DNA from 2 places in the Rothia sp. 27098_8_161 genome. Region 1 is predicted to be linked to the other one. Evidence: riboswitches for the same ligand, from Rfam matches in the RefSeq annotation. Region 1 holds a riboswitch; the other holds the start of a gene.
What was found. A riboswitch is a leader RNA that binds a small molecule or an ion and turns the genes downstream of it on or off. The one in region 1 is predicted to bind thiamine pyrophosphate.
Positions count from the first base shown of each region.

Region 2: linked by a shared signal. The riboswitch ahead of O3648_RS00765 (bifunctional hydroxymethylpyrimidine kinase/phosphomethylpyrimidine kinase) and the one ahead of O3648_RS03740 (ECF transporter S component) in region 1 are both predicted to bind thiamine pyrophosphate.

Region 1 is NZ_JAPWAL010000006.1:23,800-26,986, forward strand. It holds gene O3648_RS03730 (MFS transporter) at 1-361, opposite strand, end outside; gene O3648_RS03735 (DUF4235 domain-containing protein) at 524-754, opposite strand; TPP riboswitch at 1,021-1,121, shown strand; gene O3648_RS03740 (ECF transporter S component) at 1,180-1,812, shown strand; gene O3648_RS03745 (ABC transporter ATP-binding protein) at 1,887-3,187, shown strand, end outside.
Region 2 is NZ_JAPWAL010000001.1:192,777-195,963, reverse strand. It holds gene O3648_RS00770 (ABC transporter ATP-binding protein) at 1-1,124, shown strand, start outside; TPP riboswitch at 1,349-1,506, shown strand; gene O3648_RS00765 (bifunctional hydroxymethylpyrimidine kinase/phosphomethylpyrimidine kinase) at 1,498-3,187, shown strand, end outside.

The DNA of each region.
Region 1 (3,187 bases):
GTGGAGTGGGGGCCACGAAGAAGCAAGCCGCCATGGAACTGACCAGCAGCATGGTGTTCACGCCGAGCCAGAAGATGCCGCGGCCAGACTTGTCGTTACGCTGACCGGTGACCGGCGCCAGGATAGCAATAAGGAAACCGGCGATAGTCAGGCCCAAAGACAGCGCCGAGGAGGTCTCCTCGGGAGTGCCGAAGTAGCTACTGGTCAGGTACACGGTGAAGATGAAGGTCGTCATAATCGAGTCGAAGCTCGAGGAACCAACATCCCACATGACCCAGGAGGTGACCGAGCGGCGGCTGTTTGCGTGGTCAATGACCCTACGCGGAGCCTTCGCCTTAGGGCGAGAAGAAGAAATAGTCATAGTTGTGCTTTCAGATGCCGAGGCGAAGCTTCAGCGTACCGGTGGCATGAAGCCGGCTGAAGTAGAGCGGGCGTGCTGAAAATGGAACGCCAGGCGGTACGTACCGAGTGAAGATACGTACCGCCTAGCTCATAACTATCGCGCGGAAGGCGACAAATCTCATTAGAAGAAACGACGCTGCAGGCGAGCAATACCGAAGCTCGCCACAGCACCTACGACGGAGGTCAGAACGGTCCAGAGGATGACCTGACGCAGGGTATCTTCAGACTCCTGGGAAATGGCGGGAGGCTGGTTGCCGGTAGCCTTGGTCCAGGCTGCGCTCAGGCCCTTGCCGATCAGGGCTGCTACGCCCATGTTGATACCCGCAATAGCAAGCTTAGCGACGGGGTTCATGTGTATCTCCTTAGCTGTATACGATGTGGCGTCCTACCCGTGAACCTCTTCGGGGTTGGGTGAGAAAAGAGCGCCACTCCCTAGCGTATAGGGTTTAAGGCGTTTGTGCCGCCTGGGAGCCTCTCCGTCCCAAAATTGTATGCCGTTCAATTCTGTAATGTGGGCAGACGAAGGGAACAAAAAGCGGCAAATTGGCATGAACAGCCAGACACGCCTACAATCAAACCTGGGTTCCCGCCCACACCACAACGGTACGGACAAAGAACCCCACACGACAGGGGAGCGCCACCACGGCGCTGAGAGTGCTAAGCAGACCCTCGAACCTGATCCGGTTAGTACCGGCGTAGGGAGTCGAATTTCTTCTCAATGCCCTCGTCCATTAAGAGGACGAGGACATTCCCCTTCCAACGACGGAAGGACCACCTATGTCACAGAACGTAACCCCCGCCTCCCAGGTACCTGCACAAGCAGAAGCGAAGAAGCCGAACCTGCGCTGGCGAGTTAACGAGATCGTTATTGCCGCAGTTATCGCAGTAGCCTGCGCCGTCATCTTCTGGATCTGGGACATCGCAGTTAGCCCCGCAACCAAAACCGCACTCGTAGCAGCACCCGAATTCCGACCCATCATCGGCGGCGCGTGGCTGCTTGGCGGCACCCTCGGCGGCCTGCTTATCCGCAAACCCGGTGCAGCACTCTTCTGCGAAATCGTCGCAGCATTCATCTCCGTGCTCTTCACCGGCGGCGCATGGAGCGGTGAAATCCTGCTCGCAGGCCTCTTCCAGGGCATCGGCGCTGAAATCGCCTTCGCAATCTTCCGCTACCGCCGCTGGAACGCAACCATCGCCATCTTCGCCGGTGCACTCTGCGGCCTGTTCATGGGCGGTAACGAAATCTTCATCTACTACCCCGACATGGAACCGGTCAAGGCAATCATCTACGTAGCATGCTCCGTCATCTCCGGTGCAGTCATCGCAGGCTTCCTGGCGTGGATTCTCGTGCAGAACCTCGCCAAGACCGGTGTGCTCTCCTCGCTGGCATCCGGCAAGACCCGCCGCTAACCACCAGCAACTAGCCACCAACAAGTCACCACTCGGCACACTACAGCAGCCACATAAAAGGCTAAGGAAGCATCATGGAAGCAACACCGCGCGGGGCGCGCATCGAGCTCAACAACTTCAGCTGGCATCACCCCGGACGCCCAGAACCCGTCATCAGCGGACTCAACCTCACCATCAACCCCGGTGAAAAAGTCCTGCTACTGGGCACCTCCGGCGCCGGCAAATCGACGCTCCTGCACGCCATCGCCGGTGTGCTCCACGATGACGACGGCGAATCCGCCGGCGGCACCATCACCATCAACGGCAAAGAACCCGGTGAAGCACGCGGCACCGCGGGCATGATGCAGCAGGACCCCGAATCCTCCATCGTCATGGCAACCGTCGGCAACGACGTCGCATTCGGCCCCGAGAACCTGCGCGTACCCCGCGAAGAAATCTGGGGCCGCGTCACCGAAGCCCTCACCGCCGTAGGGCTCAACAACCTACCCCTCGACCACCCCAGTAGCGCACTGTCCGGCGGACAGAAGCAGCGCCTCGGCCTGGCGGGCATCCTCTCGATGCACCCCGGCGCCATGATCCTCGACGAACCCACCGCCAACCTCGACCCCGCCGGTGTGCGGGAAGTACGCGACAGCATCCTCTCTGCCGCGGAGGCGACCGGCGCGACCCTACTCGTCGTAGAACACCGCGTGAGCATCTGGGCACCGCACATGGACCGCATTATCGTGCTCGGCGCAGGCGGCACCATCACCCACGACGGCGCACCCGACACCGTGCTCACCGAAGCACGTCAAGACCTCATCGACGCGGGCGTATGGGTACCCAACTACGTGCCGCGCGCACCGCAGACCGGCAGCGATAACCAGAGCGGCGAGGCTGTAACCGGCGAGGCGCTACTGCGCGCCGAAAACCTCAGCATCACCCGCGCACAACCCACCCCCAAACAACGACGCGCACGCCGACGCACCATTAAACACCTCGGCGACACCCCCGCACCCGCACCCATCGACCTGCCCGTACTCCGCAGCGGCATCAACCTCACCCTGCACGCCGGCGAACACCTCAGCGTGCTCGGACCCAACGGCGCCGGCAAATCAACCCTAGCCCTCACCCTTGCAGGGCTCCTCACCGCACCCGACGGCACCCTCACCGCCACCGATGCGCTATGTAACCACCACGGTGACGGCGAGCGAGAAAACAGTGCCCACTGGGACATCCCCACCTGGACCCCCGCCCAAATGCTCAGCCGCATCGGCTACGTCTTCCAAGAACCCGAATACCAATTCATCCGCGGAACCGTACGTGAAGAACTCGAACTCGGCCCCCGCCGACTCGCCGCACTCACCCGCGAACCCCTCAACGAAGACGACCTCGC
Region 2 (3,187 bases), on a different contig from region 1:
CCGAGAATATTCGCGGCACATCCACGATCCGTGAGCTGGGCGTTCACACCGCCCGCGAGGACGCCTTCGCCGGCGAGAACAAGCGCCAGTTCGCCGCGCAGCTGGGCATGGTGCGCATCCGCCAGCTGTACTTCACCGTGGACGCTATCAACGCTTGGATCCCCACGGTTCTGTGCATGCTCTGGGGCGCCGCCTGCGTGGCTCTCGGCTGGGCAAGCTGGGGTGCCGTAGCGACCGCCTCGGTCATGGTTTTCAGCCTGCGAACCCTCGCCGACATGCTGAACCACCACGTTAGCAACCTGCGCATCATGCTCGTGAACATGGGCCGCGTGTTCGGCGTGGTCTCCTTGGCGAAGAAGCAGCGTGAGGAGCGTGCACAGCACCGCGCCGAAGCGTTCGCCGCCGTGTCTGATGAAGCCGTGAAGAACCCGGAGTATGCCGTTGACTGCTCCCACGTCTCGTACGGCTACTCGCCGGACGCTCTCGTTCTGGAAGGCATCAACCTGAAGATTCGCCGCGGCGAAGCGCTCGCCTTGGTGGGTCGATCCGGCTCGGGCAAGACCACCCTGGCTCGTCTGATTGGTGGTTCGCTGACCGCCTTGGACGGCACCATTAACGTGATGGGTCGCCCGGTGGGTCACGGCGACTTCCCGACCGATGCCGCCACCGACGGCCGCCCGCGTCTGCTGGTCTGCACCCAGGAAGCACACGTCTTCTTCGGTACTCTCGCCGATAACTTTACGGTGGTCGTGCCGGATGCAACCGTCGAGCAGATGCGCGAGGTACTGGACGCTATCGGTGCCCGCTGGTGGCGCGACCTGCCGCAGGGCATGGACACCGTCGTCAGCGGCGCGGATTCGCCTCTGACCCGCGACCAGATTCAACAGCTGGCACTGGCACGTATCGTGCTTGCTGACCCGCACGCCGTGATTCTGGATGAGTCCACCACCCAGCTGGAGCTCGCGGACGCAACTGAGTCCCTGAGTGCCGTGCTGGCGAACCGTGCGGTGCTAATCATTTCGCACGATGCGCGTATCGCCTCACTGGCTGACCGTGCGGTCCTGTTGCACGAGGGCAGGATCATTGCGGAGGGCTCCCCGGCAGAGATTTTCGCCCTGACCTAAGCCCGGCAGGTATGCCCGTCTGATAGCGCCCGGTACTGTCTAAAGCGGTACCGGGCACTGTCTTTTAATGGGCGAGTTCTGGGTGGGGTGTGTGCTGAAACCTGCGCTGGAAAAACTGAGCTGGAGTGGTGGTGCAGTACCGCAATGCTTAAACGAAAATTTCGGAGAGAATCACTTGTCACCCACAAAACTTTCAGCTAGTGAGAATCATTGTGATAACCTGGCAGAGCGATATGGGGTGCCTTGACGCCATGCCCCTTCACCAGCACAAAGTCTTCTGATAGGTGCACCCGGTGAAGTACATGCTTCTCAAGGCTGAGAGAATCACCCATTGAACCTGCTCTAGTTCGAACTAGCGAAGGGATTATCGATAATGGCAGAGCAGCCTACCGTGCGCACCAGCACACCCGCCACGAACACCGCCGTTGGAACCCTCAACGTGCCGAGGGTCCTCTCCATCGCGGGAACCGACCCCTCCGGCGGTGCAGGCATTCAGGCGGACCTCAAGTCCATTACCGCTTCCGGCGGTTACGGCATGTGCGTGACCACCTCACTGGTCGCCCAGAACACCTGCGGAGTGCGCGAAGTATTCACCCCGCCCCTGGAATTTTTGACCGCGCAGCTTGCCGCTGTTTTTGATGACGTCACCGTTGACGCCGTGAAAATCGGCATGCTCGGGGACGCAGATACGATTCGCACAGTCCGCACCTGGCTGAGTGAGCACCCCGTGCCCGTGGTCGTGCTCGACCCGGTCATGATTGCTTCTAGCGGTGACCGCCTGTTGCAGGCGGAAGCGGAGCAAGCGCTGCGCGACCTCGTGCCGCTCGTAGATGTGATTACCCCGAACGTTCCGGAGCTTGCCGTGCTCTGTCAGAAAGAGCCCGCCCAGACGTTTGATGAGGCTCATGAGCAGGCGGCGAACCTTGCGGCGGATACCGGAACCACCGTGATTGTGAAGGGTGGCCACCTGCACGGTGAGGACGCCGGTAACACCGCGGTCTTCCCGGATGGCACCTGTGCGCATGTGCGTACCCCGCGCCTGGAAAGCCGCAATACGCACGGCACCGGATGCTCCCTGTCCTCCTCGCTGGCAACCCGCCTGGGCGTGGAACTGCTACAGCATACCGAAGCCGCAGAGCACGCTGCAGACCAGCAGCTGACCAGCGAAGACACCCACCGCGCCCTGCAGTGGAGCACCCGCTGGCTCCACGAATCCATCGCCGCAGGTGCCGGATTGCAGGTTGGCTCCGGTGAGGGCCACGGCCCGGTGGATCACGCCGCTCGTGCCCGCCGTCTGGAGGCTGCCGCTTCCTCGTACCCGTGGCATCACCTGCTCGCCACCACCGACTCTGAGGGCAATACTCTTGACGGCACCAGCCCGGAGCGTCTGCTGCCGGTCAGCCCTGTGCCCGCTGGTAAAGCCGTCGTAAAGCCCGCCGGTCCGTGGACCGCCGCCCTCTGGGCAGCCGGTGGCGAAACCTGGCACCAGATTCTGGACCTGCCCTTCGTGCGTGCCCTCGGTGAAGGCACCCTCGACGAGGACCTGTTCGCCTTCTACCTGGACCAGGACGCCCTCTACCTGCGTGATTATTCGCGTGCGCTCGCGACTCTCTCGGCGCGTGCTGATACCGCTGCGGCGCAGGTGCACTGGGCAGCCGGTGCGCACGAGGCGATTGCTGCCGAATCGCAGCTGCACGAGGGCTGGTTGGCGAACCGTGCGCGTCTCGGTGGCGCCTCGCCGATTACGATGGGGTACACGAATTTCCTGCGTGCCTCTGCTGCCGGTGATGATTACGTGGTCGGTGCCGCGGCGATTCTGCCCTGCTACTGGCTGTACGAAGAGGTGGGCGCTGTGCTCTCCTCACAGAATCACGCGGACCACCCGTACGCGGAGTGGTTGAGCATGTACGGTGGTGAGGATTTTGCCGCGGATGTGGCCCGTAGCCTCGCGGAGGTAGAGCGTGCGTTTGAGGCGGCTTCACCGGCTCAGCGTGTGCGTGCGGCGCGGGCGTACCTGTCGGCGTGCGTGTACGAGCGTGAGTTCTTTGATCAGGCGCACCGAG